2 regions of the Streptomyces sp. f51 genome follow, and region 1 is predicted to be linked to the other one. Evidence: riboswitches for the same ligand, from Rfam matches in the RefSeq annotation. Region 1 holds a riboswitch; the other holds the start of a gene.
What was found. A riboswitch is a leader RNA that binds a small molecule or an ion and turns the genes downstream of it on or off. The one in region 1 is predicted to bind glycine.

Region 1 (7,067 bases):
GACGCGGAGGCGGTGACCGTCGCCGCGCTCGTCGTCGAGCTGGGCCGCTTCGGGATCGAACCGCGCCATCTGCGGGCCATGAAGGCCGCCGCGGAGCGTGACGCGGGCCTGGTGGACCAGGTGGTCGCCCCGCTGCGACGCCACCGCAATCCGCAGACCCGGGCCCACGCGGAGGCCCGCACGAAGGAACTCGCGGGCCTCACGGTGAAGCTGCACGCGGCGCTCGTGCAGACCGCGCTCGGAGTGCGGTTGCGCTGATCCGTGACACCGGCGCGGGCCCGGGATCGTCCACCCGTTCTGTGCCCGACTACCCAAACGTCCCGGGCACGGCCTAGGGTTGCTGTGTGAACGAGCTCGATGTCGTAGGTGTCCGGGTCGAAATGCCCTCGAACCAACCGATCGTGCTTCTGCGTGAAGTGGGAGGCGACCGCTACCTCCCCATCTGGATCGGACCGGGGGAGGCGACGGCGATCGCCTTCGCCCAGCAGGGCATGGCCCCCGCACGACCGCTGACCCACGACCTGTTCAAGGACGTGCTGGAGGCCGTCGGCCAGGAGCTCACGGAAGTACGCATCACCGACCTGCGTGAAGGCGTCTTCTACGCCGAGCTCGTCTTCGCCAGCGGAGTCGAGGTGAGTGCCAGGCCGTCGGACGCCATAGCGCTCGCGCTGCGCACCGGAACGCCGATCTACGGCAGTGACGGGGTGCTCGACGACGCGGGCATCGCGATCCCGGACGAGCAGGAGGACGAAGTGGAGAAGTTCCGCGAGTTCCTCGATCAGATCTCGCCCGAGGACTTCGGCACCAACAGCCAGTGAGGCGCTCCGGCGGAGGGCCTCTCCGGGTGGCAATTGCCCGCGGCGCGTGTGGTGTGCCGCGGCCCGTGCCGAGAGCATTCGGCTAGCCTTTCCCCGCGGTAGGGCACGGGAAACCACTCTTAGGGTGATTATCACTCGGCGTGCCGAGTGTGGCGATCGTTGACGCGCCCCGGGTGACTGCCTACCGTCGAGAAGGCAGGTCAAGGACGGAGGTCGGCGTGAGAAGCAGCGGCGACGGTACGGCTGGGGGTGCTCCCGGACACGGTCCGGGGGAGAGCGGCCCGTACCCTCCCCCAAGCTCTCGGCTCGGCTCGAGCGGGGGGCGCCCCCAGCATGGCGGCACGGCCGGTCACGGTCCGGTGCGGCCGGCAGCAGTGCCCGACGAGGGAGGGACGGTTCCCGAGGAGGTCGGTTACCGGGGACCCACGGCGTGCGCCGCCGCGGGCATCACCTATCGGCAGCTGGACTACTGGGCGCGGACCGGACTGGTCGAGCCCAGCGTGCGTCCCGCCTACGGGTCGGGCACGCAGCGCCTCTACAGCTTCCGGGACGTGGTGGTCCTCAAGATCGTCAAGCGGTTCCTCGACACCGGGGTGTCGCTTCAGAACATCCGCACCACGGTCCAGCACCTGAGGGAGCGCGGCTTCCAGGACCTGGAGCGCATGACGCTCATGAGCGACGGCGCGACGGTCTACGAGTGCACCTCCCCGGACGAGGTCCACGCGCTGCTCCAGGGCGGCCAGGGCATCTTCGGCATCGCCGTGGGAGTGGTCTGGCGGGACGTCGAGGGCGCTCTGTCCCAGTTGCACGGAGAGCGTGTGGACACCGGGGAGACGCTGCTCGCGCATCACCCCGCCGACGAACTGGCGCGGCGCCGCAACCGCGCGGTGTGAGCGGCCTCCGATGACGCGATGCCCCGGGCCGCCGGGGCATTGTCAGTGGCGTAGGGCAGCATCGGAGATGTGAGAACCGCGCCCACGATCCTGCATCTCGACATGGATGCCTTCTTCGCCTCGGCGGAGCAGGCGTCCAAGCCGAGCCTGCGCGGGAAGGCCGTCGTGGTGGGTGGTCTCGGACCCCGTGGAGTCGTCGCCACCGCCTCGTACGAGGCACGCGTCTTCGGGGTGAACTCGGCGATGCCCATGGCACAGGCCCGCAGGCGCGCCCCGAACGCCGCCTATCTCGTGCCGCGCTTCGGGCTGTACCGCGAGGTGAGCGAGCAGGTGATGGGGCTGCTGCGGGCTCTGTCGCCGCTGGTGGAGCCGTTGAGCCTGGACGAGGCCTTCGTGGACCTGGAGGCGGGCGGGACGGCGTGGGACGAGGCGTCGGCGCTGCTGGCGGGCGCGAAGCTGCGCGCGGACATCCGGGCCGTCACGGGGCTCACGGGGTCGGTGGGGCTCGCCGCGTCCAAGATGCTGGCGAAGATCGCCTCGGAGCAGGCCAAGCCCGACGGTCTCGTGCTGATCGAGCCGGGCACCGAGCGGGCGCTGCTGGGGCCGATGACGGTGCGGACGCTGCCGGGAGTGGGGCCGGCCACCGGCGACCATCTGCGCCGGGCCGGCATCACCACCGTCGAGGAGCTGGCCGAGGCGGGCGAGGACGAGCTCGTACGGCTGCTGGGGAAGGCGCACGGGCACGCGCTGTTCGCTATGGCGCTGGCCCACGACGAGCGGCCCGTGGTGGCCGAGCGGGAGACCAAGTCGGTCTCGGTCGAGGACACGTACGACGTGGACATCCACGACCGGGTCCGGGTGGAGCTCGAGGTGCAGCGGCTCGCGGACCGGTGTGTGCGGCGGCTGCGCGGGGCCGGTCTCTCGGGCCGGACCATCGTGCTGAAGGTGCGCAGGTACGACTTCTCGACGCTGACCCGGTCCGAGACGCTGCGGGGGCCCACGGACGACCCCGGCGTCGTCCGGGAGGCCGCCGCCCGGCTGCTGGAGGGCGTGGACACGACGGGTGGCGTCCGTCTGCTGGGTGTCGGTGTCTCCGGGCTCGCCGACTACACCCAGGAGGACCTGTTCGCCCAGGCTCAGGCGGCCGCCGCCGAGGGGGAGCCCGCGGCCGAGGAGCACACGGCGGACGAACCGGTGGAGGTGGCCGTGGCCGGGGAGGCGGCGCCCGTGGAGCGGCGGTGGCCCTCCGGGCACGATGTCCGCCATGCCGAGTTCGGGCACGGCTGGGTGCAGGGGAGCGGGCTGGGGCGGGTCACCGTGCGGTTCGAGACGCCGTACTCCGGGCCCGGCCGGGTGCGGACGTTCCGGACGGACGATCCGGGGCTGGAGCCCGCCGACCCGCTGCCCCTGGTGGAACGAAGACCCGAGGACGCCGACGCGCCGCGGACGGACCCCGGGTTCGATCCCGGGCCGGTGACGTCGGAGGCCGGGGCACCCGGCCCTGTGCCGTCACCGTCGAAGCCCGGACTGTCGGCATCGAAGCCCGGGCCGTCGGCGTCGGACGCCGGAAAGCGACACCTCGGGCCGCCGGTGTCGGACCGCGGGGTGTCCCGTCCCGGGCCGCCCGCGTCAGTACGCGGGGTGCCGGGCCCCGGGGGGCCGGTGCCGGAGGGCGGGGCGTCGAGCCCCGGGCCTGGGGGTCAGGTGTCCTCCGAGCCCGCGAGGCGGCCGAAGTCGCGGTCCGGCGGCGGTGGGGACGCCACGTCGAGGCCGTAGTGGTGGTAGAGCTGGAGTTCCTGTTCGGGTGAGAGGTGGCGCCCGACACCGAAGTCGGGGGCATCCTTGATCAGGGCCCGGTCGAAGGGGATGCGCAGGGTCCCCTCGACGAGCTCGCTGGGCTCCAGGGGCACGAAGGCGTCCCTGCTGAACAGCCCGGTGCGTATGGCCGCCCACTCCGGGACACCGGTCGCGTCGTCGAGGTAGACCTCGTCGATCGTGCCGATCTTGGTGCCGTTGCTGTCGAACGCCTTGCGGCCGATCAGGTTGCGCGGATCGATGTCGGTCTGCACGGTCCCTCCAGTGGTCGCAAACTCATCCGTAAGTACTACAAAAGAGCACATCTGTGAAGGCGGCCACTCGAAGGCTGTCGTCTTGTCCTCGCTGGTAGGCTGGCAAGCGGCTGCTGATCCCGTGCGGGAGAGTCCTCCGGATTTCGTCGGAGGCGCCGAAGGAGCAACTCCTCCCCGGAATCTCTCAGGCTCACGTACCGCACGGACGAGGTCACTCTGGAAAGCAGGGCGGGTGTCGATGGCCCCCGCCCTCACCGACGGTGAAAGCCGGATCGTCCACGGGACCATCCGGTGAAACTCTCAGGTTGAGATGACAGAGGGGGAGGCCGTCGGGGTACCCGTGCCGGGGTGCCCCTCGAAGGTCGCGTCAGACCAGGAGGCCTCCGCCATGACCGCCCCTCGCATTCCGCTCTCCGAGCTCGAACAGGGAATCCCCTTCGAGCAGCGCCACATCGGACCCGACTCCGAAGCACGGGCCAAGATGCTCGCGCAGGTCGGCTACGGCTCGCTCGACGAGCTGACCGCCGCCGCGGTGCCGGATGTGATCAAGAACGCCGAGGCCCTGAAGCTGCCGGCCGCCCGCACCGAGGCCGAGGTCCTGGCCGAGCTCCGCTCCCTCGCGGACCGGAACCAGGTGCTCGGTTCGATGATCGGCCTCGGGTACTACGGCACCTTCACGCCGCCGGTGATCCTGCGCAACGTCATGGAGAACCCGGCCTGGTACACCGCGTACACGCCGTACCAGCCGGAGATCTCGCAGGGCCGCCTTGAGGCGCTGCTGAACTTCCAGACGGTCGTCGCCGAGCTGACCGGGTTGCCGACCTCCGGCGCCTCCCTCCTGGACGAGGGCACCGCCGCCGCCGAGGCCATGGCGCTGTCCCGCCGCATGGGCAAGAACAAGAAGGGCCTGTTCCTGGTCGACGCGGACGCGCTGCCGCAGACCATCGCGGTCATAGAGACCCGTGCCGAACCGACCGGTGTCGAGATCGTCGTCGCCGACCTCACCGACGGCATCCCGGCCGACCTCGCCGGGCGTGAGATCAACGGCGTGCTCGTCCAGTACCCGGGCGCCTCCGGTGCCGTACGCGACATCAAGCCGCTCGTCGAGCAGGCCCACGAGCTGGGCGCCGTCGTCACCGTGGCGGCCGACCTGCTCGCGCTGACCCTGCTGACCTCGCCGGGCGAGCTCGGCGCGGACATCGCGGTCGGCACGACCCAGCGCTTCGGCGTGCCGATGGGCTTCGGCGGCCCGCACGCCGGTTACATGGCGGTCCGCGAGAACTTCGCGCGCAGCCTTCCCGGCCGCCTGGTCGGCGTGTCCGTGGACGCCGACGGCCACAAGGCGTACCGCCTCGCCCTCCAGACGCGTGAGCAGCACATCCGCCGCGAGAAGGCGACCAGCAACATCTGCACCGCCCAGGTGCTGCTCGCCGTCATGGCGGGCATGTACGCCGTCTACCACGGCCCCGAGGGCCTGCGGACCATCGCCCGGCGTACCCACCGCTACGCCACGGTCCTGGCCGCCGGACTCACCGCCGGCGGTGTCGAGCTCGTGCACGGCGCGTACTTCGACACCCTCACCGTGCGGGTCCCGGGCCGGGCCGCCGAGGTCGTCGCCGCCGCCCGCGCGAACGGCGTCAACCTCCACCCCGTCGACGCCGACCGGGTGTCGATCTCGTGCGACGAGACGACCACGCGCGAGCAGCTCGCCGCCGTGTGGAGCGCGTTCGGTGTCGAGGGTGACGTCGAGGCGCTGGACGCGAGCGCCGAGGACACCCTGCCGGACGCGCTGCTGCGCACGGACGCGTACCTGACGCACCCCGTGTTCCACGACCACCGCTCCGAGACGGCGATGCTGCGCTACCTGCGCAAGCTCTCCGACCGCGACTACGCGCTCGACCGCGGCATGATCCCGCTGGGCTCCTGCACCATGAAGCTCAACGCGACCACCGAGATGGAGCCGGTCACCTGGCCCGAGTTCGGGCAGCTGCACCCGTTCGTCCCCGCCGAGCAGGCCCAGGGCTATCTGACGCTGATCCACGAGCTGGAGGACCAGCTCGCCGAGGTCACCGGCTACGACAAGGTGTCGCTCCAGCCCAACGCCGGTTCGCAGGGCGAGCTGGCCGGTCTGCTGGCCGTCCGCGGCTACCACCGCGCCAACGGCGACGACCAGCGCACGATCTGCCTCATCCCGTCCTCCGCGCACGGCACGAACGCCGCCAGCGCCGTGATGGCCGGCATGAAGGTCGTCGTCGTCAAGACCGCCGACGACGGCGAGATCGACGTCGAGGACCTGCGCGCCAAGATCGAGCGGTACCGCGACGAGCTGTCGGTGCTGATGATCACGTACCCCTCGACGCACGGTGTGTTCGAGGAGCACGTCGCCGACATCTGCGCCCAGGTGCACGAGGCCGGCGGTCAGGTCTACGTGGACGGCGCCAACCTCAACGCCCTGGTCGGCCTCGCCAAGCCGGGCCACTTCGGCGGCGACGTCTCGCACCTGAACCTGCACAAGACCTTCTGCATCCCGCACGGCGGCGGCGGCCCCGGTGTCGGCCCGGTCGGCGTACGCGCGCACCTGGCGCCGTACCTGCCGAACCACCCGCTCCAGCCCGAGGCCGGTCCCGAGACCGGTGTCGGCCCGATCTCGGCCGCTCCCTGGGGTTCCGCGGGCATCCTGCCCATCTCCTGGTCGTACGTCCGCCTGATGGGCGGCGAGGGCCTCAAGCGCGCCACGCAGGTGGCCGTGCTCTCCGCGAACTACATCGCCAAGCGGCTCGAGCCGCACTACCCGGTGCTGTACACGGGCCCCGGCGGTCTGGTCGCGCACGAGTGCATCATCGATCTGCGTCCGCTCACCAAGGCGACCGGCGTGAGCGTCGACGACATCGCCAAGCGCCTGATCGACTACGGCTTCCACGCGCCGACGATGTCGTTCCCGGTGGCCGGCACGCTGATGATCGAGCCCACCGAGTCCGAGGACCTGGGCGAGCTCGACCGGTTCTGCGACGCGATGATCGCGATCCGCGCGGAGATCGAGAAGGTCGGCAGCGGCGAGTGGGCCGTGGACGACAACCCGCTCCGCGGGGCGCCGCACACGGCCGCCGCGCTCGGCGGCGACTGGGAGCACCCGTACACCCGGGAGGAGGCCGTCTTCCCGGCCGGCGTCTCGGCCGCCGACAAGTACTGGCCGCCGGTGCGCCGCATCGACCAGGCGTACGGCGACCGCAACCTCGTCTGCTCCTGCCCGCCGCTGGACGCCTACGAGGACTGATCAGCGCTCGGCA
Region 2 (7,067 bases), 4.4 Mb from region 1:
AGCAGCTCGTCGCCCGTGCGGAACGGGTACTTCAGGACCGTGTCGTCGAGCTTGATGCGGTCCTCGCCGACCGCGTCCTCGTCGACCACGAAGCCGCCGCCGACCGAGTAGTACGTCTTCTCCAGCACGAGGTCGCCCGAGGCGTCGTACGCGAAGATCGTCATGCCGTTGGCGTGGTACGGCAGGGCCTTGCGGCGGTGCAGGATCAGGTCGTCGTCGAAGGAGAAGCCGATCTCGTGCTCGCCGAGCAGCCGGATCCGGCCCGAGGTCCTGATCTGCTCGACGCGCTCGTCGGCGCCCTCCACGTCCACCGTGCGGGGCGAGGCGCCCTCCAGACCGAGCAGCACCGCCTTGGGGGTGCCGTGGCCGTGGCCGGTGGCGCCCAGCGAGCCGTACAGCTCGGCGCGTATCGACGCGACCTGGGCCAGTACGTCCTCGTTGCGCAGGCGCCGGGCGAACATGCGCGCGGCGCGCATCGGGCCCACCGTGTGGGAGCTGGACGGGCCGATGCCGATCGAGAACAGGTCGAAGACCGAGATGGCCACGGGAACTCCTTGCTGGTTTCACCGGACGCCGTTGTCCGGTGGAGGTGGTGCGGGACTGCATGGAACGGGGCACCGCGCTCTGCTTCCAGTGTGCGCGGTGCCCCGGATGTCCGTACGAACACAGACCGTACGGGTGACAAATATATGGCGAGAAGCCTACGAAACTACTTCAGGCCGGGGTACAACGGGTGCTTGTCGGCCAGAGCGGACACACGGGACTTCAGCGAGTCCGTGTCGTAGGCCGGCTTCAGCGTCTCGGCGATGATGTCCGCGACCTCGGTGAAGTCCTCGGCGGTGAAGCCGCGGGTGGCGAGGGCGGGCGTGCCGATGCGCAGGCCGGAGGTGACCATCGGGGGGCGCGGGTCGTTCGGGATGGCGTTGCGGTTGACCGTGATGCCGACCTCGTGGAGGCGGTCCTCGGCCTGCTGCCCGTCCAGCTCGGAGTTGCGCAGGTCGACCAGGACCAGGTGCACGTCCGTGCCCCCGGACAGGACGTCCACGCCGACGGCCTTCACGTCGTCCCGGACCAGACGCTCGGCCAGGATGCGCGCGCCGTCCAGCGTGCGCTGCTGGCGCTCCTTGAAGTCGTCCGAGGCGGCGACCTTGAAGGAGACGGCCTTGGCGGCGATCACGTGCTCCAGGGGGCCGCCCTGGAAGCCCGGGAAGACCGAGGAGTTCAGCTTCTTGGCGAAGCTCTGCTTCGCCAGGATGATCCCGCCGCGCGGGCCGCCGAGCGTCTTGTGCGTGGTGGAGGTGACCACGTCCGCGAACGGGACGGGGTTCGGGTGCAGACCCGCCGCGACCAGACCCGCGAAGTGGGCCATGTCGACCCACAGGAAGGCCTCGACCTCGTCCGCGATCCGGCGGAACTCGGCGAAGTCCAGCTGCCGCGGATACGCCGACCAGCCCGCGATGATGACCTTGGGGCGGTGCTCCTTGGCGAGCCGCTCGACCTCGGCCATGTCGACCAGTCCGGCCTCGTCCACGTGGTACGCGACCACGTTGAACTGCTTGCCGGAGAAGTTCAGCCGCATCCCGTGGGTCAGGTGGCCGCCGTGCGCCAGGTCCAGGCCGAGGATGGTGTCGCCGGGCTGGGCCAGCGCGAACAGCGCAGCCTGGTTGGCGGAGGCGCCCGAGTGGGGCTGCACGTTGGCGTACTCGGCGCCGAACAGGTCCTTGACCCGGTCGATGGCGATCTGCTCGGCCACGTCGACGTGCTCGCAGCCGCCGTAGTAGCGGCGGCCCGGGTAGCCCTCGGCGTACTTGTTGGTCAGGACCGAGCCCTGGGCCTCCATGACCGCGACCGGAGCGAAGTTCTCCGACGCGATCATCTCCAGGGTGGACTGCTGGCGGTGCAGCTCGGCGTCGACGGCGGCGGCGACGTCCGGGTCGAGCTCGTGGAGAGGGGTGTTCATAAGCGACATGCGGGTGACTCCTCAGCCGGCCGTGAAGGCGGTGTACTCGTCGGCGGACATCAGGTCCTCGGGCTCGTCCGCGACGCGCACCTTGAACAGCCAACCGCCCTCGAAGGGAGCGGAGTTGACCAGGGCCGGGTCGTCCACGACGTCCTGGTTGGCCTCGACGACCTCACCGTTCACCGGGGAGTACAGGTCGCTGACCGACTTGGTCGACTCCAGCTCGCCGCAGGACTCGCCCGCGGTCACCGTGTCACCGACCTCCGGGAGCTGGGCGTAGACCACATCGCCGAGCGCGCTGGCCGCGAACTCGGTGATGCCGACCGTCGCGACGCCGTCCTCGGCGACGGACAGCCACTCGTGCTCCTTGCTGTAACGCAGCTGCTGGGGGTTGCTCATGGCCTGAATTCTCCTGTACGCGGTGGAGTGCTGATGGAGGGAAGCGTGGGTGACCGGGCGGATGTGCCCAGGGTCACGTCCGGGGCCCGGGGAGGGGCGCCCGTCAGGACCGGCGCCCGCGGGCATCCGTGTCGTGTCCGGTGCGGACCGGTGTCACTTCTGCCGCTTGTAGAACGGCAGGGCCACGACCTCGTACGGTTCGTGGCTGCCCCGGATGTCCACGCCCACACCGGCGGTGCCCGGCGCGGCGTGCGCGGCGTCGACGTACGCCATGGCGATCGGCTTCCCCAGCGTGGGCGAGGGGGCGCCGGAGGTGATCTCACCGATCACCTCGCCGCCGGCGCCGACCTGGTAGCCGGCGCGCGGCACCCGGCGTCCCTCGGCGATCAGACCCACGAGGACCCGCGGCGGGTTCTGCTCGGCACGGGCGGCGGCCTCCTCGAGCGCCGAGCGCCCCACGAAGTCGCCGTCCTTCTCGAACTTCACGACCCGGCCGAGACCGGCGTCGAAGGGGGTCAGCGAGGTGGTCAGCTCGTGCCCGTACAGCGGCATGCCGGCCTCCAGGCGCAGCGTGTCGCGGCAGGACAGACCGCAGGGGACGAGACCGGCGGGGGTGCCCGCGTCGGTCAGCGCCTGCCAGACCTTCTCGGCGCCGGCGGGGGCGACGAACAGCTCGAAGCCGTCCTCGCCCGTGTAGCCGGTGCGGGCGATCAGGGCCGGGACACCGGCCACCGTGCCCGGCAGGCCCGCGTAGTACTTCAGGCCGTCCAGGTCCGCGTCGGTGACCGCCTTGAGGATGCCGGGGGACTCGGGGCCCTGCACGGCGATCAGCGCGTAGGCGTCACGGTCGTCGCGCACGACGGCGTCGAAACCGGCGGCGCGCTCGGTCAGCGCGTCCAGCACCACCTGGGCGTTGGAGGCGTTGGCGACGACCATGTACTCGTGCTCGGCCAGGCGGTAGACGATCAGGTCGTCCAGGATGCCGCCGTCCTCCTGGCAGATCATGGTGTAGCGGGCGCGGCCGACGCCGACGGTGGCGATGTTGCCGACCAGCGCGTGGTTCAGGAGAGCCGCCGCCTGCGGGCCGGTGACGGTGATCTCGCCCATGTGGGAGAGGTCGAAGAGGCCGGCCTTCGTACGGACGGCGACGTGCTCGTCGCGCTCCGAGCCGTAGCGCAGGGGCATGTCCCAGCCCGCGAAGTCGGTCATGGTCGCGCCGAGCGAACGATGCAGGGCATCGAGCGCGGTGTGGCGGGGTGCGTTGCTGCTCATCGGTCTGGCTCCCAAGGCATGACGGCGAGGTCGTTCCTCCCCATCTGTCATCGGAACCTGAGAGGTTCATCAGGACCCCACGAAACGGTGGTCCTGACTTGCACCTTGGGTGGAGCCACGGTGAGCGGCCCGCTTTTCAGATGTGCCTCGCCCGCGCGGTAACGGGGCCTGAGAGATTCAAGGGAGGGACTTGCTCCTTCGGCGCCCGGGTACACGTACCCAGGACTCTCCCGCGCGGATTCAAGCGGCCGGTATGCAGTTGGCGCGGCCATCATCGCACGCGTTCCCCGATCACGGCAGCCCGCCATCTGTGACACGGCTGTGGCGGTCCGTGCACGGAAAGGAGAAGCGCCGGGCATTACCTTCTCTTTACACTCGGGGGAGATGGAACTCCATGTCCGAGGAGATGGACTCCATGTCCAAGGGGAGGACGGCCACGGTGGACAGGACCACGGCGTACGCGACGACCTCGGGTCTCGCCCTGCCCGAGCAGCCCGGCGCACCGGCCCGGGGGGCCCGCGGACCGCGCCCGGCGGCCGTCGTACGGGATCTGCGCGACCGGGTCGGACGCAGTCCGCACGGGCTGCGCTTCGGCGAGCGCGACCTCGTCGTGGTCACCGGACTGCCCGGCAGCGGCAAGTCGACGCTGATGCGGCGGGCGGTGCGGGGCACGCGCGTCGACTCGCAGGACACCCGCGACCGCTGGGACGGCCGGATGGCCGGACTGCTGCCGTACGCCGTCTACCGCCCCCTGGTCCGCCTCGCGCACTACGCCGGTCTGCGCCGGGCCCTGCGCACGGGCGGCGGACTCGTCGTGCACGACTGCGGTACGCAGGCCTGGGTGCGCCGCTGGCTGGCCCGCGAGGCCAGGCGCCGAGGCGGGGCGCTGCACCTGCTGCTGCTCGACGTCACGCCCGGCACCGCCCTGGAGGGCCAGCGCGAGCGCGGCCGGGGCGTCTCGCGCTACGCCTTCGCCCGTCATCGCGGCGCGCTCGCCCGGCTGCTGAGCGCCGCCGAGCGGGGGGACCTGCCCGAGGGCTGCGGTTCGGCGGTGCTGATCGACCGGCACGCGGCGGACGTGCTGCGCAGGATCGACTTCGGCGGCTGACCGGCGGCGGTGGCCCGTGGGCCCGATGCGCCGGACAGGCCCTAACCTTTCCAGCCGGAACAGTGGTTCGAAGCGGGCGGTGGACAGATGGATTTCCCGGCACAGGCGCACCCCCAGCCGCACGGCGGCTGGCCCGGCAACGAGCTGGAGGAGGTGTTGTCCTCCTCCCTCGGCGTGCCCGCGGGGCCCTCGGCGGCGGCTCGCATCGTCGAGGTGCTCGGCCGCAGCTTCGTCTGGGTGCCGCTGCCGAACGGCGGCGGCCCGCAGAGCGGCGCGCTCGACCTGCCCACGATGGACCTCGGGGGCCAGGTGTACGTCCCCGTCTTCAGCTCCGAGGAGCAGTTCCGCCAGGTCGTCGGCAGCCACATGTCGTTCACGATCGCGCCCGCCGTGGAGTTCGCCCGCGGACTTCCGCCGCAGGTGGGCATCGCGGTGAACCCGGACGGCGTGGTCGGCGTGCCGCTGCCGCCGCCAGCCGTCGCCGAACTGTGCCGGGCCGGGCGGACCGAGCTGGACGGGTCGGCCGGCGGGGGCCGGGTGCGGCTCTTCGAGCCCGACTGGCAGGACGACCCGATGGACTTCCTGGCGGCGGCCTCCGCGGAGTTCGCCGCGACCGGCGTCGTCCTGAGCGCCCGCCGCTGTCTGGCCAGCATCGAGGGCGACGAACCCGTCATGTTCGTCGGCGTCGAGCTGTCGACGTGGGAGGGCGACGTCCGGGCCCTGCCGCTGGACGCCCTGGGCCGCGCCCTCGGCCGGGTTCCGGTGAACATTCCGGTGAACCTGGTCCTGCTCGACGTGACGCAGGACCCGGTCGGTGACTGGATGCGGGCCCAGGTGCGCCCCTTCTACCAGCACGGTCACTGAGCGGCGGCCGCCCGGAGGACGCCGGGCGGGGGCGTCCGCCCGCGGCACGGGGGCCGGGCCGGCCCGCACGGCGGTTTCCGGCTCTCTCCCGCTTCCCCCGGCGGAGCACGATCGCCGCATAAGCTGGTTTCATGGCCTGGACGAGGCGTTGACGCACATCGGTGACCGGTGCCTCGGGCGTAAGGGATGAGTTCGTCGTGAATTGTTCGCGAAGGGGCGGTTGAGGGTGAGCGCGTCGGGCACGGCCGCGGCCGGGCAGGTCGAGCACATGCTGCGCCAGGTGACGCCCGGGCGTTACGACGCCTACGAGGCGCTCCTTCGCGCGCTCGCGACCCCGTCCTCCGGCCAGGTGTGGATGCTCCTGTGGCACGGCCAGGCCGGCTCCCCGGACGCCCAGTACGGGAACATGCCGGTGGACGGCTTCGGGTACGCGCCCTGCGTCACCTCGGCCCAGGAACTCTCGGCCAGCGGCTGGAACCGCAGCTACGAGGTCGTGGACGCGCTGGACGTCGCCCGGACCCTGTATCCCGACCAGTTCGGGCTCTGGCTCAATCCGCACGCTCCGGGCGGCGGCCTCGGTGTGCCCTGGCTGGATCTGCGCCGCATCGCCACGGGCCTCGAGCGCCAGCCCGCCGGTCCGCTCCGGCTGTCCGAACCCGCCATCGAGATCCCGCAGTTCTACGCGCTGATCACGCAGAACGCCCATCTCACCCCGGCCGTGCGGTCGTTGCGCCGCGCCTGGGTCCAGCCCGCCTTCGGCACGCCGTACCTGGCCATCGGCCTTGACGTGTACGACACTTCACCGCCCGCCGTCGACTCGGTGCGGGCGATGATGCAGCGGTCGATCGGCGCCGTCCCGGACGGGCTCCCGGTCTCCACCGTCGCGATGTCGGACGAGTTCGACCCGGTGGCGATGTGGCTGCGCGCGAACGCACGCCCGTTCTACGACCGAGAGGCCCACGGGGCCCCGGCGCACGGACACGGGGGCCCGGCGCCGCGCGGCGCCGCGTACTGACCGGCCGCGCCGGGCTCCCGGCGTGACCGGCCTGACGTCGCAAGAAGGAAGCCGCCCCGCCCTCGACCGGGGCGGGGCGGCTTTTTGTCGCCGTCACACGGCGGGATCTACTCCGTGACCGTGCCTGTTCCGCACGCCACGGGAGTGGTGTCGTTGGCTCCGTCGACCGTGCACACCTCGACGAAGTACGTCGTCCCCGCCTGGATGTCGTAGTGGAACGAGGCGATGGTGCTGTCCGCGCCCGTTCCGTCGTAGGCCCACGCGAGCCTCTGGCCCGCGTAGTGGATCTCCCCGCGCACACCGTGCCCGTCGGCGTACGTGTCCCACACGAAGAAATTGTCCGCGTCGTCGTTGAACGTCAGCTCGCCCACGACCCTGCCGCTGCTGTTGGTGACGTACGCGACGCGTCCGGTGGGTGTTCCGGCGTGCGCGGCTCCGGCCGTGGCCAT

Region 2: another riboswitch for glycine. It lies ahead of gcvT (glycine cleavage system aminomethyltransferase GcvT); the one in region 1 lies ahead of gcvP (aminomethyl-transferring glycine dehydrogenase).

What each region holds. Positions count from the first base shown of each region.
Region 1 covers NZ_CP149798.1:889,423-896,489, reverse strand. Annotated here, with positions in the region: gene WJM95_RS04035 (MerR family transcriptional regulator) at 1-258, shown strand, start outside; gene WJM95_RS04030 (bifunctional nuclease family protein) at 345-818, shown strand; gene WJM95_RS04025 (MerR family transcriptional regulator) at 1,037-1,711, shown strand; partial or broken gene WJM95_RS04020 (DNA polymerase IV) at 1,781-3,142, shown strand; gene WJM95_RS04015 (PRC-barrel domain-containing protein) at 3,412-3,780, opposite strand; glycine riboswitch at 3,895-3,990, shown strand; gene gcvP (aminomethyl-transferring glycine dehydrogenase) at 4,169-7,054, shown strand.
Region 2 covers NZ_CP149798.1:5,282,674-5,289,740, forward strand. Annotated here, with positions in the region: gene WJM95_RS23145 (L-serine ammonia-lyase) at 1-545, opposite strand, end outside; gene glyA (serine hydroxymethyltransferase) at 710-1,969, opposite strand; gene gcvH (glycine cleavage system protein GcvH) at 1,982-2,359, opposite strand; gene gcvT (glycine cleavage system aminomethyltransferase GcvT) at 2,513-3,631, opposite strand; glycine riboswitch at 3,778-3,874, opposite strand; gene WJM95_RS23165 (AAA family ATPase) at 4,026-4,739, shown strand; gene WJM95_RS23170 (enhanced serine sensitivity protein SseB) at 4,827-5,603, shown strand; gene WJM95_RS23175 (enhanced serine sensitivity protein SseB C-terminal domain-containing protein) at 5,830-6,618, shown strand; gene WJM95_RS23180 (hypothetical protein) at 6,726-7,067, opposite strand, start outside.